2 linked regions of the Niabella beijingensis genome follow. Each later gene encodes a partner of the first gene's protein in a complex. Links are inferred from orthologs where the notes say so. Each region holds a gene or a part of one and is shown on either strand. Other genes may lie near its edges. The genes, in order: K7B07_RS07605 and uvrB.

What was found.
Region 2: the proteins of K7B07_RS07605 (region 1) and uvrB are in contact, whole or in part, in a crystal structure (PDB 7EGT), measured with the Thermus thermophilus proteins. The link is inferred for Niabella beijingensis from one-to-one orthologs. Residues at the interface, in WP_096412145.1 of Thermus thermophilus: His654, Arg656, Phe657, Gln666, Asp668, Glu669, Lys680, Arg681, Leu682, Ser683, Lys685, Tyr686, Ala687; in WP_096411307.1 of Thermus thermophilus: Glu23, Leu25, Arg26, Asp27, Gly28, Glu29, Arg30, Phe31, Arg55, Glu326, Asp327, Phe328, Glu379, Ser382, Gln383, His398, Gly400, Arg401.

The regions. Positions count from the first base shown.
Region 1 is NZ_JAIQDI010000001.1:1,808,594-1,819,630, forward strand. Bases 1,276-4,355 are described here. They hold K7B07_RS07605 (ATP-dependent helicase), read right to left. Parts: upstream 3,970-4,355; coding sequence 1,582-3,969; downstream 1,276-1,581. Other genes in these bases: K7B07_RS07600 (hypothetical protein), read right to left, coding at 1,276-1,367; K7B07_RS07610 (UDP-3-O-(3-hydroxymyristoyl)glucosamine N-acyltransferase), read right to left, coding at 4,003-4,355. Also shown: K7B07_RS07595 (glycoside hydrolase family 25 protein), read right to left, coding at 1-638; more of K7B07_RS07600, read right to left, coding at 738-1,275; more of K7B07_RS07610, read right to left, coding at 4,356-4,947; K7B07_RS07615 (YicC/YloC family endoribonuclease), read left to right, coding at 5,500-6,375; K7B07_RS07620 (gliding motility lipoprotein GldH), read left to right, coding at 6,462-6,935; K7B07_RS07625 (sensor histidine kinase), read left to right, coding at 6,935-7,927; K7B07_RS07630 (response regulator transcription factor), read left to right, coding at 7,953-8,660; K7B07_RS07635 (serine hydrolase domain-containing protein), read left to right, coding at 8,805-11,037. UniProt on the Escherichia coli protein: A helicase with DNA-dependent ATPase activity. Unwinds DNA duplexes with 3'-5' polarity. Translocates on single-stranded DNA with 3'-5' polarity. Initiates unwinding more efficiently from a nicked substrate than double-stranded DNA.
Region 2 is NZ_JAIQDI010000001.1:2,905,065-2,915,979, reverse strand. Bases 5,056-8,013 are described here. They hold uvrB (excinuclease ABC subunit UvrB), read right to left. Parts: upstream 7,574-8,013; coding sequence 5,537-7,573; downstream 5,056-5,536. Other genes in these bases: K7B07_RS12160 (methylglyoxal synthase), read right to left, coding at 7,719-8,013; K7B07_RS12170 (DoxX family protein), read right to left, coding at 5,098-5,490. In the rest of the region: polA (DNA polymerase I), read right to left, coding at 1-1,441; K7B07_RS12185 (TapB family protein), read right to left, coding at 1,546-2,220; K7B07_RS12180 (OmpA family protein), read left to right, coding at 2,396-4,450; K7B07_RS12175 (hypothetical protein), read right to left, coding at 4,565-4,981; more of K7B07_RS12160, read right to left, coding at 8,014-8,180; K7B07_RS12155 (hypothetical protein), read left to right, coding at 8,563-9,462; alaS (alanine--tRNA ligase), read left to right, coding at 9,600-10,915. UniProt on the Escherichia coli protein: The UvrABC repair system catalyzes the recognition and processing of DNA lesions. A damage recognition complex composed of 2 UvrA and 2 UvrB subunits scans DNA for abnormalities.

The sequences.
Region 1 (11,037 bases):
CGCTTGATCCGCGGCTTCCGCTTCTCATAGTAATGTGCCACCCACAGCGGGTATTCATCAAATGATTTTCCCAGGTATTTTTCATAAAAATCAGCATTGGTATAAATTACCGGTTTTACGCCATAGTGCTGCTCTATCAGCCGCAGCCAGGTTGTTGCACGTGCCCGGATCTCGGCAGGGGAAAGGTTATTGGTCTGTTCCACATCCAACACAGGCGGCAGGTCCCCGGGTTTTAATGCTACGTTCCGGATAAAGTTCATGGCCTGTTTTACCGGATCTTTTGACGGAATAAAAAAATGATAGGCCCCGCCCGGTATCCCGTTTTTACGGACCGCCTTCCAGTTGCGCCGGAACTGGATATCCAGGTCGCGTTCCCCTTCCGTAGCTTTGATAAAGGCAAAGCTGATCCGGATGTTCTGGATGTTCATGGCGCGCACCTCAGCCCAATCAATATTTTTCTGATAACGCGACACGTCGATGCCGTGAACCGAATAATCCACCGGGATCTCGATACCGAATTCCGGATAACGTTTTACTTCCACTTCAAACCGCCGGCTCCAGTCCAGCAAAAACAGCGCTCCGATTAACACTACCAGTACAAGCAGGGACAATAGGATCCGCCACCGGTAAGACAACATCTTATTCTTTTTTCTTTTTCGTTTTTTCCTGACAGCCATAAAAAAACCGGGTCCTCCTCACGGACCCGGCAAAATTATTTGTTTAAGGCTGATATTCTTCTAGCGCCTGTTAAATTTTGTCTTAAATACGCTTTTCCGGTTTTCAATATCATCCAGGGCCTGCTCCACTGCACCCAGGCGGGTGATTTTGACCAGGCCTTCCCGCCCGGTTTCGTAATCGGTGGCCGAGCTGTAAATAAAATCAGAAGCATACCGCACAATACGCTCCTGCACGGGTATATTGTGTATCAGCTCCAGGTGTTCGGCCATGATCTCCGGGCGTGCAAGATCAATGGAAAGCATTTCTTTTACACGCTTCCATACTTCCAGTTTCTTTTGTGTACCCAGGAACCCGTGGCTTTTCTGAAAATGCCCCATAAGCCATTGCTGCCGCTCTTCCGGCTCATTGGAGATCGCCTCCATTACCTTTTCTGTAGTAAACTGCATGAAAGCGGTTCTTAATTCCTTAAAGGAAACATTTTTCTGAACCTGGCAGATGATGTACAGTTTATTGGGCATCAGACACCAGCCATATACAATCAGCCCCTTGCTGGTAATATAATGGTTGAGGGTGTGTACAATGATCTGTTTGTACACCGGCCTTACAAAAACATCGGTGAGATCCATGGTCTCGAGCGTCAGAAAATAACAACCATGATCATCAAATGATATAACCCGTTCGTTCTCCATGACTAATTTATCCGAACATTTGATTCAGTGATTTCATGTTCATTCCGCAGAATGTGCATTAACTGTTAATGTCTATTCAGGGCAAAACTTGTTCCAATTATTGCAATCCGCGTATAAATTTCACGAAAATCACCACAAACACAAACACGCAAAATTTACTTGACTAATAATCAAGGAGTAAGAATAAGGCTTTTTCTTAATATTTTAAAAAAAATCAGGATAAAATTTTCAGACGGGCATAATTCAGGAGGATTTTCTTTTCTCCGTTGGTGTCAAACCGGATGATTGCCATCTTATTGTGCTGGTTTCCTTCCAGCCGCATCACTTCCCCGAAACCGAACTTCTGATGCTCCACTTTCTGTCCGGCAGCAATCTCACTGATATCACTGGCCTGAAAATCAGCAGAAGGAGTATGCTCTACTACTTTTTTGGGTTCAGGTTTTGGGCCCAGGTATTCCGGTGTTGTTTTTTTTGAAGGCGGTGGCCCGTATTTATTTTCCGCAGCAGCCGCGCTTTTTCCGGCACCCCATCCTCCCTGCATCCGCTCGTAAACAGAGCCCGTGCTTCCAAAACCATACGAGCTTTGCATCCGGGTGCCGCCACCGGCATAGGTATTGTCGATATAATCTTTGGGCAGTTCTTCTATAAAGCGGCTCGGTTCATTCTGAACCAGGGATCCGAATTTATAGCGGGTATTTGCGTAAGTGATCCATAGTTTTTCTTTTGCCCTTGTTACCACCACGTAGAACAGCCGGCGCTCTTCCTCCAGTTCTTCCCGGGTATTAATGCTCATGGCATTGGGAAACAGCTGTTCTTCCACTCCCGCAGCAAAAACACAGGAGAACTCCAGCCCCTTGGCCGCGTGGATGGTCATAAGTTTTACCGTATCGGAGTTGGGGTCCTTATTGTCGGCATCCGTAAGCAGGGTGATCTGCTGCAGGTAAGCCCCCAGGCTTTTGTCGATGACCTCGCCTTCCTCATTGTCCGGGCTTTCCACCCATTCCTTAATAGAATTCAGCAACTCCTGTATGTTTTCATAACGCTGCAGCCCTTCGGTGCTCTTATCGTTAAAAAGTTCTTTTACCAGGTTGGTTTGTTTTCCTACATGAAAGGCCACATCATAGGCATTTTGTTTTTCCAGCATGCTGGAAAAACTGCGGATCATTACTACAAAATCCTGGATCACGTTCAGTGTGCCCGAGCGGAAACCAAACTGGTCCGCTTTTTCAAGCACCTCCCACATCGTGAGCTGATGCGTGTTCGCCAGCAGCAATATCCGGTCGATGGTGGTTTTTCCGATGCCCCGTACCGGGTAATTGATGATCCGTTTGAGGGCTTCTTCATCACGGCTGTTTACGATCAGCCGCAGGTAAGCTACCAGGTCCCTGATCTCCTTGCGCTGGTAGAAGCTGATGCCTCCATACATGGTATAGGGAATGTTCATCCGCCGGAGCGATTCTTCAAATGCACGGCTTTGTGCATTGGTGCGGTACAGGATCGCAAAGTCGCGGTTCGAATAATGGTTCCGCAGTTTCTGCTCCTGGATGGTATCCGCTACAAATTTGCCTTCATCATTGTCCGTCATGGTACGGACGATCTTGATCTTTTCGCCATGGGCATTTTCGGTGAACAGCACCTTAGGGATCTGCGCCTTGTTGTTGCTGATGACCTCATTCGCCACATGGATGATATTTTGTGTGCTGCGGTAATTCTGCTCCAGCTTTACCACTTTCACATCGTCATAGTCTTTCTGAAATTGCAGAATGTTCTGAATGGTTGCGCCCCGGAAGCTATAAATGCTCTGGGCATCGTCTCCCACCACGCACACATTTTCATGCATGGCACCCAGCAGTTTTACAATTTCATACTGTGCCGGGTTGGTATCCTGGTACTCATCGATCATGATGTACCGGAATTTATGCTGGTACTTGCTGAGCACCTCCGGAAAGCTTTTTAACAGCTCATAAAATTTCAGCAGGAGGTCATCAAAATCCATGGCACCGTTCTTAAAACAACGTTTGCAATAGGCATCATAGATCTTTGCGATAGCCGGGCGGTTGGCGCGCAGGTCTTCCTGCTGTATATGGTAATCCGTAGCGTATTCCATCGGACTTACCAATGCATTCTTGGCAGAAGAGATCCGGTTATAAACCGTAGCCGGTTTGTACAGTTTATCATCCAGCTGCATCTCATTGATCACGGTCTTTACCACGCTTTTCGCATCATCGGTATCATAGATGGTAAAGCTGTTGGGGTACCCCAGGCGGTGCGCCTCAGACCGGAGGATTCTTGCAAAAACACTGTGAAAAGTGCCTATATATAAATTGCGCGCTTCATTGTTGCCGAGTATCCGTTCGATCCGCTCCTTCATTTCCCGCGCAGCCTTATTGGTAAAGGTAAGCGCCAGGATGTTAAAGGCATCGATGCCCCGGGCCATGAGGTGTGCAATACGGGTGGTAAGTACTTTGGTTTTTCCGCTGCCGGCCCCGGCAATGATCATCAACGGGCCATCAATATGTAACACGGCTTCTCGCTGCCGCTCATTCAATCCTGCTAAATAATCCTGCATGGGCGCAAGGTACGAAGCAGAACGCTGGTACAAAAAGATTCCGTAAGTTTTTTGCTAAAAGTATGATTAGCTTTTATTTAGCTTTTCCCATATCTGGGGGATCCGTTTGATCCATACCAGTTCTTTCATTTTTTCCTTTGCCGGTCCGACAGGGGTTCCAAAATAGGCACGGCCGCCATCCAGTGAGGAAGGCACGCCGCTCTGTGCATTAACTACGGCGCCTTTACCGATCGTCAGCGTTTTACTGACGCCCACCTGCCCCCACAGGATCACTTCATCTTCGATAACCGATGCACCGGCAATACCCACCTGCCCGGCAAAAAGACAATTCCGGCCCACCAGCGTATCATGCCCGATATGTACCAGGTTATCCATCTTGGTTCCGGCGCCGATACGTGTAACACCTGTTACACCCCGGTCGATCGTACAACCCGCTCCGATCTCCACACCGGACTCGATCTCGACCGTACCACAGCTTGTCATTTTTTTATAATGCAGTTCCCGGTTTGTTTTCTTATTATAATAAAAAGCGTCACTGCCGATCACCGTTCCGCTCTGGATGATCACGTGGTCGCCGATGGTGCAGTGATCCATGATCGTTACATTGGGATAAATGATGCAATGGGCACCGATGGTAACATGATTGCCCAGGTAAACATTGGGCATAACAACTGTGTTGGTACCCAGGGTCACCGTGCTGGCATGCAGCTCCATGGAAGGGCGGAAAGGACGGAAGGTATCCACGATCTTCAGGTAGGCTTCAAACGGTTCGTCAACGATCAGCAAGGCTTTTTCTTCCGGCACTTCCCGTTCTGCATTAATGATGATAAAACTTGCTGCCGACTGAATGGCCGCCTCATAGTATTTGGGATGATCTACAAAAACAAGATCGCCTTTTTCCACCTGATGGATCTCATTGATACCCGTAGCTGCGGCAGTTGTATTACCAACAAGACGGGCATCAATAAGCTGCGCAATTTCTGACAGTGGAACAGGATTTTCGAATCGCATATCTTTTTTTTCAAAGGTAGGAGTAACTGGTGGTTGGTGCATAAAACATCAAAGTTTTTCACATACCCGGCATTTTTCCGGGCTATTTATAAAAGTTTTTTTTAACGATTGCTCCGGTCAAAACATAGCGTATAGCAACTGGCAACAAGGTGCTTTATTTTTTCCGGTCGTTATAACAACTGATAACGCATCGGCTGAAACGCTGTATTCATCAACATTTCAGCCGTTCTATAAAAAAGTGTTGTGTTGCTCCGAGTATTGTTGACCGTCGCGTTGCAGTTAACGCCGCTGCAAACACATCCTACATATCCACAGGCTGTTTTAAAATGTGAATAAAATTTGTACTAAATAATTTTTATATCGACAAAATTATAATTAATATTGTGGTGGGAAATTTTGGTTCCCATACTTACTAACCCATCTTTATAAAATAATCCCTTCACTTTCGAAGGGATTTTTTTATGGAACTGCGGGAATTGTTGCAGCCGCTTTAGCTTCTTTTTATTTTTCAAAAGAGACGGTACGAATATTTATCTTTACAAAAACCACTTTATGTTCAAATCAATGACGGGCTTTGGCCGTGCTGAAAAAACGATTGGCAATAAAACATTCCTTGTAGACATCAAATCTTTAAACGGCAAACAGTTTGACCTGTCGTTACGCCTGCCTGCCCTGTTAAAATCACAGGAGTTCAACATACGCAAAACACTGGCGGAAGGGCTGAGCCGCGGCAGTGTGGAATGCAGCATCAGTTTAAAAGATACCGGCGATGCCAAACCGGTGACCATTAATACCGATCTGGCAAAAGCCTATTATCATTCCCTTGCTGCACTTTCAAAAGAGCTGGACATTGATACATCCAATATCCTGAATGCCCTGATCAAACTTCCGGAAGTGATCACTCCTACCAGTGAAACACTCACAGAGGAAGACACCACTGTTTTTATTGAGCTCCTGAAAGCAGCCATTGCCGATCTGAACCGCCATCGTGTAAATGAAGGACAGATCCTGGAAGAGGAACTCACCACCCGTATCCGCAATATAGAAGCCTTACAGACCGAAGTTGAAAAACTGGATCCCTCCCGTAAGGAAATGATCCGGGATGGTATCGTAAAGCTGCTTGAAGAAAAAGTAGGAAAGGATAATTTCGATACCAACCGGCTGGAACAGGAGCTGATCTATTACATCGAAAAAATTGACATTACGGAAGAGCTGGTGCGTCTTAAAAATCATTGCGATTATTTTATGCAAACCGTTAAAGAGGCGTCTGACATCAAAGGGAAAAAGCTTTCCTTTATCCTCCAGGAAGTCGGCCGGGAGATCAATACCACCGGATCAAAAGCCTATCATGCAGCCATACAGAAACTGGTGGTAATGATGAAGGATGAACTGGAAAAGGCAAAAGAGCAGGTGCTGAATGTGCTTTAGCAGCGCACTGCTGCCACCAATGCCCTTTTTACTCCTCCGCCGGTCTAGATGTGCCTTATAGTAGTACATTTGCAAAAAGTTCTCCGATGAACCGGTTCGTGTATGTTTTTCTTTTGGTAATGATCGGCGGTGTTATTTCCTGCAAACACGTTGAAGTAAAGGAACGGGTGGCGGATATTCCCGGACATGAATGGAATAAAAAGTCCCCGGCAGTTGTTGAACTGGATGTAACAGACACCGCCACCTACCAGCTTTTCCTTATCGTACGCCATTCGCTCCAGTACCGCTATAACAATATTGTAGTGAACGTTGCCATTAAAGATACTGCCAACCGGTCGTTAAACTCCTTCAGGGTCAACGCATCGTTGGTTACCCCTTCGGGCAACTGGGCGGGCAGTAATATCGATGACCTGTATGATCACCGGATCCGGCTGAACACGGCCGTTACATTAAAGAAGAACCGGTACCGGTTCGTGATCACCCAGTTGATGAAAGACGATCCCCTGCCCTATATATTAAATGTGGGCATGGGCATTGAAAAAACAACTCCACCCCAGTGATGATGGAACAGAAACGCAGGAAATACTCCAGAAGGGCCACCGTCATTTTTTACCTGCTGATGGTTTATATCCTGGCGGCCCTGGTATGGTGGTTCATTTCACTGGAGCTGCAAAATAATCAGTTGCACCAGTCAAAAATAGAGCACCTGAAAATCGCCCATCCAGACTCCGGTTCCCCCGGCTACCGGCAGCAACTTTACAAACTGGAGGACGAATACCGGCGCAACCGGGTAAAATATGCCGGAGAAGGGATCGTTTTCCTCGGCCTGATCCTTATCGGTGCGCTGTTTATTTACAGGTACATCACCCAGCAGGCCCGGCTCCAGCAGCAGCAGCAGAATTTTACCATGGCAGTGACCCATGAATTAAAGACCCCGATTGCCGTGGCCCGGCTCAATCTTGAAACCCTGCTGAAACATAACCTGGATGAAGACAAGCGAAGAAAGCTGATCGCCATGACACTGGAAGAAACAGCGCGGCTTCATTTCCTTACCAACAATATCCTGGTCTCTGCACAACTGGAAGGCCAGGGGCATAAAATAAACAAGGAAGAGCTGAATCTTTCCAACCTCCTGACCGACTGTGTGGCGGCATTCAGAAAAAGATTTCATGACAGGATCTTTGATGAAGCCATTGAGCCGGATGCAGACATAAAAGGCGATCCGCTGCTGTTGCAGATACTGGTGAACAATCTCATTGAGAATGCGATCAAATACAGCCCCAAGGAAGGTATGATCACCATCCGCCTGAACAAACAGCCGCAATCGGTTGTTGTGTCCGTAACAGATGAAGGGCCCGGCATTCCCGATGAAGAAAAGAAAAAGATCTTCACCAAGTTCTACCGGATCGGCAATGAAGCCACACGTAAAAAACAGGGCACAGGACTGGGACTTTATTTATGTGATAAAATCGCTAAAGATCACAATGCAGACATTTCAGTGACAAATCATGAACCGAACGGGAGTACTTTTGCGGTTAAATTTCACACCTAGTAGTTCGATAAAAGATAACAAGACTATGAACGGAGACAAAACGGCTACTATATTACTGGTAGAAGATGAAGAAAATCTTCATGAAGCGTTGAAACTGAATCTTGAACTGGAAGGCTATGCCGTTACCTCCGCCTTTGACGGCGTACTGGCGATAGAAGCCATAAAGAATGAATACTTCGACCTGGTGATACTGGATATTATGCTGCCGGAAATGGATGGCATCGCCGTTGCGGAAACCATACGGCTCGGCAATAATGAAGTGCCTATTCTGATGCTCAGTGCTAAGAACACCAGTAATGATAAAGTGCTGGGACTGAAAAAAGGAGCCGATGACTACCTGACCAAACCGTTCAACCTTGAAGAGTTGTTGTTGCGGATACAAAAGCTCATCAATAAAAACCAGAAACTCCAGGACAAAAGTACCGTAGGCAATTCCTATACATTCGGAGATAATATCATCGACTTTAAAGCCCAGGAAGCCGTTACCAAATATGCCGGCAAGATACAGCTCAGCAAAAAAGAAGCGATGCTGCTGAAGCTGCTTATTGAAAACAAAAATGAAGTGGTGCCCCGCGAAAAGATCCTGCAGGCGGTATGGGGTTATAACGTTTATCCCACTACCCGCACCATCGACAATTTCATTCTTAACTTCCGGAAATATTTTGAAAAGGACAGCCGCAACCCCAAGTTCTTCCATTCTGTACGCGGTGTAGGTTATAAATACACGGAATAGAACAGCCCCGTTTCTATTGCAGGTGTCGGTTGCCTTCGTGCCCTGAAGGAGCAGCCCTGCCGGTCCCTTTTTCACCGGACTGCATACGAGTTCTACAAGGAATCAGTTACATTTGTGGTCATCGTAACTGAAAAATCTCAAAGCATGAAGCATTCAAGATGGTGCAGGCTGTTACTGGCCTGCTGTCTGGCACCTTTTATGGCAACGGCCCAGCACAACAGTAATCTCCCTGCAGATAAATGGGTAGACAGTGTATATAAAAGCCTGAGCAAGGACCAGCGCATTGCCCAGCTGATCATTGTAAGGGCCCATTCCAACAAAGGAGCCGATCATGTTGCCGCCATTGCCAATGACATAAAGAGATACAATGTGGGGGCGCTTTGTTTTTTCCAGGGCGGGCCGGTACGCCAGGCCAACCTCACCAACTACTATCAGCAACTCGCTAAAACCCCGATCATGGTCACCATTGACGGGGAATATGGCCTGGGTATGCGTTTGGACAGTGTGATCAAATTCCCCTACCAGATGACGGTGGGCGCCGTTACGGATGATGCCCTTGCTTATGAAATGGGCCAGGCGGTGGGCCGGCAGCACAAACGCCTGGGCGTGCATGTGAACTATGCTCCTGTGGTAGATATCAATAACAATCCCAATAACCCGGTTATCGGCTTCCGCTCTTTTGGCGAAGACAAGTACAAGGTAGCTCGTATGGGTGTTGCATATATGCGGGGCATGCAGGATGCCGGCATTATGGCCAGCGCCAAACACTTCCCCGGACACGGCGATGTAGCGGTGGATTCGCATCTGGACCTTCCGGTGATCAACAAAACCGTGGACCAGCTCCAAGAGCTGGAGCTCTATCCCTTTAAAGAGCTGATAAAAGCAGGCGTACAAAGCGTCATGATCGGGCATTTGTTTGTACCCTCGATCGATAATACCCCGCACCGGGGCACTTCCATCTCAAAGAACGCGGTTACCGGCCTGCTGCGGAAACAGCTGGGCTTTAACGGACTTACATTTACAGATGCACTTGAAATGAAGGGAGTGGCAAAATATTTTCCCGGCGGCACCATTGCTGTTGAAGCGCTGATAGCCGGTAACGATATGCTTTGCCTGCCCGAAAGTGTACCCGGCACCATCAAAGCGGTAAACGAAGCCATCAAAAAGAAACGGCTGGGCTGGAACGAAATTGAAGCAAAGGTGAAGCGGGTCCTTCTCGCAAAATACAATCTTGGTCTCAACCATCTTTCACCTGTCAGCACCGATCATCTTACAGAGGACCTGAATGAAACCACTGACCAGGTACGTGAAAAAATCGCCCGTCAGGCGCTCACAGTGGTGAACCTCATCAACCCGGATGGTTTCCGGAATGAATTCTTCGGACGTCCGCTGAAAGGTAAAAAGGTCGCCTATGTAGGTTTTGACGATAATGGCAATACCACGCTTGCGCAACGCCTCAGGGATGACCTGAATGCAGACATCTACTATATCCGTTATAAGGACGCCGTTGGCAAAGGCGGCACTGTTGTAAAAAAAGTGCTCGAAGGCAGGTACGATGCGGTGATCCTGGGCTTTCATGATATTGCCCTCCGTAAAGGAGCATCCAATTTTGGTATTTCGGCAACAGCGCTTCAAAACTGGCGGCAACTGAACCAGAAGAATGCGGTAACAATGGTATTCGGCAACCCCTTGTCTCTCGCAAATTTCTGCATGGCAAAATCACTGGTGGCCGCCTATGAGGATGATGCGGTGTTCCAGAACGTAGCAGCCGACTGGCTGGCATCCAAATTCAATGCAACAGGGACCCTGCCTGTAACCGTTTGTAACTGGAAATACGGGACCGGGGTCCTTCAGAAAGGATCCGCGGTCAGCTATATGCAGCCCATTGGTGACGCACGTTTTGCCGCAGTGGATTCCATCGCAGAAGAAGGCATTAAAAAAAAAGCCTATCCCGGTTGCGTGGTGCTGGCCGCTAAAGACGGCAACATTGTATACCACAAGGCTTTTGGCAATTACGAATACGATACGCTGAACCCCACTGCCCTGAACAGTATTTTTGACCTGGCCTCCGTAACAAAGGTTTCGGCAACCACTGTTTCTGTCATGAAACTGTATGAAGAGGGCAAGATCGATCTTAAAAAAAAACTGGAAGATTACCTCCCCTGGACCCGAAAGACCAGTAAGGCAAAACTCACGTTAGAAGACATCATCCTGCACCAGGCAGGGATGGTTCCCTTTATAGCTTTTTACAAAGCAACCCTGAATGCAGACGGCAGCGTTCGTTCCGATCTTTACCGGCAAGCCCCTTCAGAGGGATTTACCACGCAGGTAGCCCGGGATCTTTATATCCGTAACGATTATAAGGACAGCATCTGGA
Region 2 (10,915 bases), 1.1 Mb from region 1 along the record:
GGTATTTTGCGCTGAGCTGATCCATACTGCGTTTGCCATCCGGCTCTATTACATAGTGTGCCAGCATGGTATCAAAGATGGTCCCTTTGGGTTCCACGCCGTACCATTTTAATACCAGCAGGTCATATTTCAGGTTCTGTCCGATCCATATTTTTGTTTCATCCTCAAACAACGGCGCCAGCAATGCCAGTATCTTTTTTGTCGCCTCCTGGTCTGAAGGGCAGGGAATATAATACCCCTCGCCGGCTTTGACGGAAAAGCTCAGCCCCACCAGTTCTGCAAGATTGGCATCGATATTCGTGGTCTCAGAATCAAAGCACACTTCGGTCACGGGCCGGAGGAGTTCCACCAGTTCCTTTATTCCCTTTTCACCGGTAACAGCCTTATAATCGGGATGGAGATCTTTTATCGTTTTGAGCGTTGTAAAAGAACTACCTCCTTCTTCTTCCGGTTCGGCAATAAGTGGTTCCGCCTCGGCCCCGCCGATGACATTACCAAACAGATCGATCTGCACCCCCTTCGCCGCCGGGGTTTTGGAGGCTGCCGAAGACACCGACGCTCCCGCAGTTTCTTCACCCAGCAACCGTTTGGCGAGGGTCCGGAACTCCAGTTCTCCAAAGACCTCTTTCAGCTCTTCCTTATTCCAGTCCTTTAACTGGAAGTCCTCTTCATGAAATTCAACAGGTACATTGGTAATGATGGTCGCCAGTTTTTTTGAAAGAATGGCCATCTCTTTTCCTTCCTGTACTTTTTTACCCAGTGCTCCTTTTATATTTTCGGCATTGGCAACCACGTTCTCCAGGGTTTCATATTCTGCGAGCAGTTTTGCTGCTGTCTTTTCGCCCACACCGACGATCCCGGGGATATTATCCACGGCATCCCCCATCAGTCCCAGTACATCAATCACCTGAGATACATTCTTTATATTCCATTTGGCACAAACCTGTTCCGGCCCCATGATCTCCACATCGCCGCCCTGGTAGCCGGGTTTGTATATTTTTATTTTATCCGAAACCAGCTGGCCATAGTCCTTGTCGGAGGTGACCATGTACACATCATAACCGGCTTCAGCCGCTTTTTTACTCAGTGTGCCGATGATATCATCTGCCTCATATCCCGGAGCCTCAATGACAGGAACATTAAACCCTTTGATGATGCGCTTGATATCCGGAACAGCGATCAGGATATCCTCCGGTGTTTCCTGCCGGTTGGCCTTGTAATCTGCAAAATCGGTGTGCCGTTCGGTCAGCTCATGCGTATCAAAACAAACGGCCATATGGGTGGGTTGCTGTTTGGTGATCAGCTCTACAATCGTATTGGTAAACCCGAACTGGGCATTGGTATTTTTGTTCTTACTGGTAATTCTGGGACTGCGGATCAGCGCATAATACGCACGAAAGACAAGCGCATAGGCATCTAACAAAAACAACTTTTTCTCCATACCGCTAAGGTAGGGATTTCGGGTTTCAGATCGGCTATTTGACGTTATTTCCTCCGGCTTTCGCCGGAAAGAACTCCTGCCGGCAGTCGCAGGTATCCTGCTGTTTATTCGATAGAAAGCAGCTCCGTCCTTCCAAACCTGGACGCTGATTTTACAAATCCGAATTCGGGGACAAACCATTCGGTCATCTGCATTTTTATGGGGACCGAAAATCCCATGTTCATCACCATATTAGAGGTGTAGCTGATCTTATAGGCCTCCCATGTGCCGGCAGGTGTGGTTACTTTTTCCCGTGCCAGTACTTTACGGTTTATGATGTCCACTTTCATGGATACGGGTACCCCGCCGGAAAGTTCCATATCGATCTCAAAATTTCCGTCCGGCAGTTCCTGCCCCTCCGAAAGCCCGGAAGGGTACTCCAGAAAAAATCCCTTTCCTTTTGCCCTGGTTTCCCGCATCTGGCTGCTCTGCTGGGGCGACAGCATCATTTTCATATCCACCAGCAGCATTCCTTCCCGGCACTCCGCTTCTGAAACGGCATTGCCTCCGGGTTTGTTCTTTTTATCATAGAATGCAGCGCTGATGGTGGCAACCGTCGCTCCGTCTTTTTGCGAAACACCTGTTGTTTTGTACACTACTTTCCCATCCTGGCTGCCGTTTTTGCCAAAGATGCCCAGGGTAATGGTTTTATTATTCTGAAAAAAATAGTACTTACATTGTGCACGGCTGTTATTACAGATCAATAATAACAGGAGCAGTATTGCTGGTTTTGCCTTCATCCTTTACAATTTTTATCTGACCCTGTAAAATTATCCGTTTCCCCGGGGCCGGTCAATCGCCGAAATAGGGGGTTCCGGCTACGGTGCTTTTGAAACAGGTTTTTATACATGCGGCATTTCGGCTATATTTACCGCAAATCTGACCTCAATCTATCATCAACGTATTTAAACTACCATGAAAAAGAGAACATTACTGCTTTTCCTCATCTGCTTTTTAACTGCTGTTCCATCCGTATTTGCCCAGAACGATACGATCACCAGCACGGCCAGCACCGATGACCCGGGTTATCCTTTGTATCAAACGGGTTTTTATGCGGGCATCCGCGGGGGATACCTTTTAAAAAACAAATCCCTTTACGACAATCCGCTCTACCACCTGGGAAGCGGTCTGTTTGCCGAAGTGAATGGTGGCTGGAGAAAAAATGCCTTCGGATGGGAGCTGGCGGTGGGTATGCTCAACATTAAAAGGGACCATCCACAGATCCGCAGCTACTCCGCAGCCGCAGAGGATGTACTGAGAAGCATGGGCAGCTCCGGTCAGTTTCAGAATGCATTGGATTCGGGTCAGGCCCGCGGCCAGTATTTCAATTTTCCGGAAAACACACAGCAGGTAACCGCTGTTAAAGATTTTAAAGGCTACTACGCACTCACCGGACCGCGGCTCTGGTTTGGCCGGCAAAAGCTGCAAGGCTCCGTTTATGCGCAGGGCGGGGTTGCAATGAGCCGCTTTGGTTATTATTACCTTAAAGGGAACGGGGCCTCACCCGACAGTTATACCTACAGTATCAATAACACGCTGGTATCCACAGCCCCTGCAGCAAGGGCTGCTGCTGCGGCCGGGAGCCCTACAACAGGTACAGCCACGGTTAATGTGGAAGGCAATTATGAAAAATACGGCATGAGCAGCGCCTTTTTTGATGCCTATAAAGCCAGCGGGGCCGCCAGTCCTGTGGATATCAAAGAAAAGAACAAGATGCAGTTCCTTGCCCGGGGCGGAGCCAGCCTGGAGTTCTTCTTTTCACCAAAAGCCTCGCTATCGCTGGGTGTTGATTACTGGTACATCCCTTCGCCTGAAATGAAGGGCCAGAGCGCATCGGATGGCACCGCCAGCGGGGTGATCAGAACCATCCCGTTAAAAGACGATCCCACGGTACAGCGGGATCAGCCCTATAGTGATAAATATGCATTTACCAACCCCTATACGGAAAAAAAGAATCTTGGATTCTTAAGTGCCAGTCTCGGATTGAAAATATGGTTTGGCAAAAAGCGGCCGGCACCGGTACCCGAAATTCCGGAAGCCCCGGTGGTGGTGGCGCCGGCGGAGAAGAACCTTGCGGTAAAAGTGATCGACAAACCAACAGGCAAACCACTGGATGGGGTAAATATTAAAATTGAAAAAGAGGGCGATGAATCCATTATCGAGACCATGACGATGGAGGACGGCAGCATTCCCCTGCAAAAAGCGCTGCCTGCGGGTAACTATCAGATCACGGGGATCAAGAACGGGATCAAAACAACCGATGCGAGTGTAGCCATTGCCGAATTTTCGGCACCGGCCGTCACTATCTACCGGGAACTGATCCACAATGATATCCGGTTCACCCTCGCAGGGAAAACCATCAATAAGGCGGATATGACGCCGCTGCCTTTTATCCAGACCTCGCTTACCAATGTCAGCAAAGGAAGCGCCGAACAGCAGACCTCCGACTCCATCGGCCGGTTCAACTACCAGCTGGACCAGAATACCGACTATAATGTGATCGCCCAGAACAAAGGTTATTTCTCCAACCGGGAAAAGGTGACCACCAAGGGATTGAACCGGAGTGAGGTGATCTACGTGAACCTGGCACTGGAAGTAATGGAATTGAAAAAAGATGCCTCGATCGTCCTGAAAGATATTTATTATGACTACAACAAGTCGGATATCCGCCCGGATGCCGCAATGGTACTGGATAACCTGGTGCAGGCATTACAGGAAAATCCCACGATTAAAATAGAACTGTCATCGCATACGGACAGCCGTGGTGGTGATGCCTTCAACATGACCCTTTCCCGTAAACGTGCAGAATCGGCGGTGCGGTACCTTGTCGGCAAAGGCATTTCAGCAGACCGGTTAAAAGCCCGGGGCTATGGTGAAACACACCTGCTGAACGATTGCGGCAATGATACTCCCTGCAGTGAAGAGCAGCATCAGCTCAACCGCCGGACGGAGATCAAAGTGATTGAGTAAGGGAAGGAGTAAGAAGTGAAAAGACAGGGGTATCAGTTATCTGGTGCCCCTTTTTTTTGATTGCCGGGGCGAAGCATCTTGCGGCAGTTCAGACCATCAACCATCCGGCTGATCTTATTCCTTTTTTTCGCCATCCGGCAACCATCCGCCGATCGTGGCTTTGAATGGTGCTAACAGGTCCCAGAACCAGCGGTTGGTATCATGCTCTTTCTCTCCGCAATCGATCACCGCGCAATATTTCTGAACAGGATACAGGAGCTTCCGGACCAGTTTCAGATCCGTCAGCCGGGCAATATAGCCTGCAAACTGCTCTATATATATATGCCCCCAGATCTCTACAACAAAAGAGTCAGGAGCGATCTCCAGTTTGCGGTGGTATTGTGCTTCATACGCCCGTAATATTTCTTCTGCCAGCAGTTCCGTATGCCGTTCCGGATCCCGGCGCAGTAGTTGCCACAATGCCTCATCATTGTGAATGTGCACAGCATGTAATTCTATGTCAACCGTTACTCCGGATAAGATGATCTGCATAAAAGAAGAAATACTTTTTACCAACTAATAAAATGTATGAGGCAGGAACCCGGCCAACAGGGAGCAGCATCTTATAATACCGCTCCGGATTTAACAGTGAATTCTTTATCTGGTATTCAGGATTTTTGTTTTCTGAAAGCGCCGATCCCCCCGGGAAACAGGATCGCCAGCAATACGAAGATCAGCAGAAAATTAAACTCCATGCCGTTCCTGCCGCCGCCTACAACAAACCATCCTTCTTTGTAATGCACCATGATAATACCCATGACCAGGATAAGAATGGTAATACTACAGGCTATCGTCACCCATTTATTCATAAGAAGACAAACAGCGGCTCCGATATGCGATAATTTGATGACCCAGGCAAGCGGCACGCCCAGGGGTGCAAAACCACTTTCGTTCAGATAAAGTCCAAACCCATTGACCCCGCCGTCGAACATGCCGGGTACGCTGTGCACCAGTAAAATAACGGAGACCGCAAAACGCAGCAGGAAAGTACTGTTCAGCATGATGTATTGTTTTTAACGCTTTAGTGAAGCAGATCAGGCCCCTTTATCACTTCATCTCCTCCAGCTCCTTTTTTAAACGGAACATTTCATCCCGCAAACGCGCGGCTTCCATAAAGTCGAGGTCTTTTGCCGCCTTTTCCATTTCTTTTTTGGTCCGGGTAATGGCCTTCTCCACCTGGGGAATGGTCTTGTACTCAGCTGCATCTTCTGCGGCTACCGTTACCAGCTCCTCATCAAAGCCAATGGCGTATTTATCTTTTTCATCAAAGCCTTTGATGTCGAGCACCGATGTCTGTTTGAACACCTGTTCCTTGGATTTTTTCACCGTGCGCGGAGTAATGTCGTGTTCTATATTATAGGCGATCTGTTTCTCCCTCCTGCGGAGGGTCTCATCGATCGTCCGCTGCATGCTGCCGGTCATTACATCCGCATAAAAGATCACTTTTCCGTCGACATTACGTGCAGCACGGCCCGCCGTCTGTGTCAGCGATTTTTCATTGCGCAGGAACCCCTCCTTATCGGCGTCCAGTATGGCCACCAGGCTTACCTCCGGAAGGTCCAGGCCTTCCCGCAGCAGGTTCACCCCTACCAGTACATCAATTTCACCCAGGCGCAGCTGGCGCAGGATCTCCACCCGGTCCAGCGTATCCACCTCGCTGTGAATGTATTTGGATTTGATATTGATGCGGTGCAGGTATTTGTCCATTTCCTCCGCCATGCGCTTGGTCAGGGTGGTCACTAAAACGCGGTCGCCTTTTTTCACTGTTTTATCAATCTCATCCAGCAGGTCGTCGATCTGATTGACACTGGGCCGCACTTCGATGGGAGGATCCAGCAATCCCGTCGGGCGTACCACCTGTTCCACGATGACCCCTCCTGTTTTTTCCAGTTCATATTTATCCGGGGTAGCCGAAACAAAGATCATCTGGTTCTGCAGGTTCTCAAATTCATGAAAATTCAGGGGGCGGTTGTCCATTGCGGAAGGCAGCCGGAATCCATAGTCTACCAGGATCAGTTTCCGGCTGCGGTCGCCACCATACATACCGCTGATCTGTGGCATGGTCTGGTGGCTTTCGTCAATAATGGTAATATAATCCTTCGGAAAATAATCCAGCAGGCAGAACGGGCGTGTACCGGGGTTACGCCGGTCGAAGAACCGCGAATAGTTCTCCACACCATTACAATACCCCAGCTCCCGGATCATTTCCACATCGTATTCCACCCGTTCTTTCAAACGCTGCGCTTCGATCACTTTATTCTGCGCTTTAAAATATTCCACCTGGGCATTCATCTCATCCTGTATCTCAAACAGCACCTGGTTGATCATATCCTTGGGTGCAACATACAGGTTCGCCGGGAAGATGGCGGCATTGTCCATTTTGCTGATCCGTTTCCCGGTCACCACATCAATGCTTTCGATCTGCTCGATCTGATCACCAAAAAAAGTCACGCGGTAGCCAAAGTCAAGGTAAGGCAGGTTGATGTCCACCGTATCGCCCTTTACGCGGAAGCTTCCTCTTGTAAACTCCAGCGTGGTGCGGGAGTAGAGCGAGTTCACCAGGGCATGCAGGAACCCCTGGCGGGAGATCGTCTGTCCCTTATCGATCCGGATGATCCCGTTTTCATAGTCGGTAGGGTTTCCCATACCATAGATACAGCTCACCGAAGCCACCACGATGATGTCCCTCCGGCCGCTCAGCAGACTGGTCGTGGCCCGCAGGCGCAGTTTATCCAGCTCTTCGTTGATCGCCAGATCCTTTTCGATATAGGTGTCGCTCACCGGCATATAGGCTTCCGGCTGGTAGTAATCATAATAAGATACAAAATATTCCACCGCGTTATCCGGAAAGAACTGGCGGAACTCGCCGTACAACTGGGCCACCAGGGTCTTATTATGCGTAATGATGAGTGTTGGCCGCTGCACGTTCTGTATCACATTGGCCATGGTATAGGTCTTACCGCTGCCGGTAACACCCAGCAGGGTCTGGTATTTCTCTCCTTCCAGCACGCCTTCCGTCAGCTGGCGGATGGCTTCCGGCTGATCACCGGCGGGAGGAAAGGGCGTATGTAAGTTGAACGGCATGTGAATTTATGATTTGAGGTCTTTATCCAATGTTTTACGTGCACAAGTTAAAAAATAACTCTTTTTAAAATGCTCCCTGTAAAACCATTTCTTATAACATATAAAAAAATACAATGTTGGATAAGATACCGGGCTCCTGTACCAGCTACAAATTGACTTCCGGCAATTTCCGTTTCAAATAGGTCGAATAGTCCGTTTGCAGCGCTTTGTACTCCGTGGTCATAAATGATGCTGCAAACATAAAATCGGCAGTGGCTGCGTTGCAGGCCACCGGAAGGTTATAGGTGGCCGATAGCCGCAGCAGGGCCTTTACATCCGGGTCATGGGGCTGTGCTTCCATCGGATCCCAGAAAAAGATCAGTATGTCCAGCTTTGCTTCCGCGATCATGGCACCGATCTGCTGATCGCCACCCAGCGGCCCGCTCAACAGTTTCGTAATCGGCAATCCCAGGGCCTGCTCCAAAATGGTCCCCGTTGTTCCGGTTGCAAACAGCGAGTGCTGTATCAGTTTTTTTTTATTGGCAACCGCCCATTCCAGCAATTCATCTTTCTTATGGTCATGTGCTACCAGCGCGATGCGTTTCTTTGCTCCGAGAGTCCGTTCCATGTATCCTTTTTGTCTTTAAAGATAAGGCAATAACCATTTCGGCTTCAAAGATCAGTTGCCGGGTGGTACGCCTGGGCAAACGCATTTAAATTGTAGCAAGAGGCATCGCCTCGATCTGGTCTATAAAACGGTGTTTTAGCACAGTTTTACAGGACTTTCGCTTAATAGAGTGGCATCGGCACGACCCATTATGTACCGAGCCAACAGCTCTCTGTATTCACTCGATCTTTTTAAGCAGCTAAAACCCATTTTTAAAATTTTTTTGAGGCGCGGCCCTTCTTTTATCTGTTTATCAATTTAGATGCGTTTGCCCGGGGTGACATACAGTAATCCGGCCGAATATGATCGAAAAACCATAATTTTAATTGTTAAAATCAAAACGATGAACCGACCTGTTTACCCGATTGTGGCGCTTGCTGTTATTTTTTTTCTTGCTTCCTGCAGCTCCACCAATCCGCGTTATATCAATAGTCCTGCGGTACACAATGCTTCTTTTTTCCGGCAGAAGGGCGATCTGAAGCTGAGTGGTGCCTTTGCGGCCAATCCGGATAACCTCTTCAGCAGTCTGGACCTCGACAGCAACGACAACAGCTCTTCCCGCAGCCTGGGATTTGATATACAGGCGGCTTATGCCATTACCGATCATTTTCTGATCCAGGCTTCCGGTTTGCGCCGGTTCGAGAAAGACCTTTTTGATAATGATGATCTTATGGATGTGAACAGCGACAGCAAGATCACCTATACCCGTTCGATGATCGATATAGGCGCCGGTTTTTATACTGCCATGGGCGGTTCTGGAAAGGTTTATTTTAACGGGGTACTGGGTGCGGGTTTCGGCTCTTCCAAATCTACTGACACGGGGATACCCACCGAGCGCCGGCGTCATATTGATTTCGATTTCATCAAATACCGGCTCACACCTTCCTTTAATTTCTTTTTTACAGAGAATGCCCGTTTGTCTGTTGCCCCGCAGTTCTCGATCCTTACCGCCAACAGTTTCCGGACCAACTATTCTGAAGAGGAGCAGTCGCGTCTGGGATACAACAGCATAAAAAACAGGGGACGGCTGTTTTTTGAGCCCAGCATGCTCTTTCAGGCAGGTTTCCCCAAACTTCCCTGGATGAAATTTGATGTAGGGGCGCATTTTGCTACCAACCCGCTGGCCGCCAGCTCCAATGATGATAATCCTCCTACGGTATATGAAAACCGTGAGGTCCGCTCCAGGAGATTCTTACTGTCGTTGGGATTATCATTTTATCCTTTCGAAGGAAGAAGCAATTGAGGAAAGCCCACAGAGATACGACAACGCGGAGCATTCTGAGATCCTGTGTCTCAGCAGCATCCGCTGTTATTGCACCGCAGCAAATCAGCTGAATCAACTAAATTTGCAGCCCACCGCCTTAATTACGGTGATTTTATATGATGACCAGTACTGAGATCCGACAGGCTTTTTTAGACTTTTTCAAAAGTAAGGGACATGAGATCGTGCCCTCTGCTCCCATCGTGGTAAAGAATGATCCTACACTGATGTTTACCAACGCAGGTATGAACCAGTTCAAGGATTATTTCCTCGGTAACAAACAAAGCCCGTTTCCGCGGGTGGCCGATACCCAAAAATGCCTGCGGGTAAGCGGCAAGCATAACGACCTGGAAGAAGTAGGGGTGGATACCTATCACCATACCATGTTTGAAATGCTGGGCAACTGGAGCTTTGGAGATTATTTTAAGGCGGAAGCCATCGCCTGGAGCTGGGAATTACTGACAGAAGTATTAAAAATTGACAAGGACCGCCTCTATGTTTCTGTTTTCGAAGGAGACGAAAAAGAAGGGCTGCCCTATGACGAAGAGGCCGCCACCGAATGGAAGAAATGGATCAGCGAAGACCGCATCATCAGGGGAAATAAAAAAGATAATTTCTGGGAAATGGGGGATACCGGCCCTTGCGGTCCCTGCTCCGAGATCCATGTCGATTGCCGTCCGGATGCCGAACGGCAGGAGGTGGACGGAAAGACCCTGGTGAATGCAGATCACCCGCAGGTGATCGAGATCTGGAACAATGTATTCATGCAGTTCAACCGGCTGAAGGATGGCAGCCTGCAACCCCTGCCCGCCAAACATGTGGATACCGGCCTGGGCTTTGAGCGCCTGGTGCGGGTGCTGCAACAAAAAACATCCAATTATGATACCGATGTTTTTTCCGGGACCATCAGCACGGTGGAAAATATCGTGGGTAAAAAATATGATTTCAGCGACAGTAAACAGGCGGTCGCCTTCCGTGTTCTGTCCGATCATATCCGGGCCATTGCCTTTACCATTGCCGATGGCCAGCTGCCGTCCAACACCGGTGCAGGCTATGTGATCCGCCGCATCCTGCGCCGCGCCGTACGTTATTATTATTCTTACCTGGATTATAAACAGCCGCTGCTGAACCAGCTGGTGCCGGTTATCGCCGGCCAGTTTGAGCAGGTGTTCCCTGAATTAAAACAGCAGGAAGCATTTGTTGCAAAAGTGATCAAAGAGGAAGAAGAATCCTTTTTACGGACCCTTGAAAAAGGACTAAAACGGATGGATGAATTGATCGGTGCGGATGGCACGGCACATCTTGCCCCGGCAGGAACCACCATTTCCGGTAAAGATGCTTTTGAGCTGTATGATACCTACGGATTTCCCATTGATCTCACACGGCTGATCGCATCAGAAAACAACATTACGATCGACGAAGCCGGTTTTGAAGC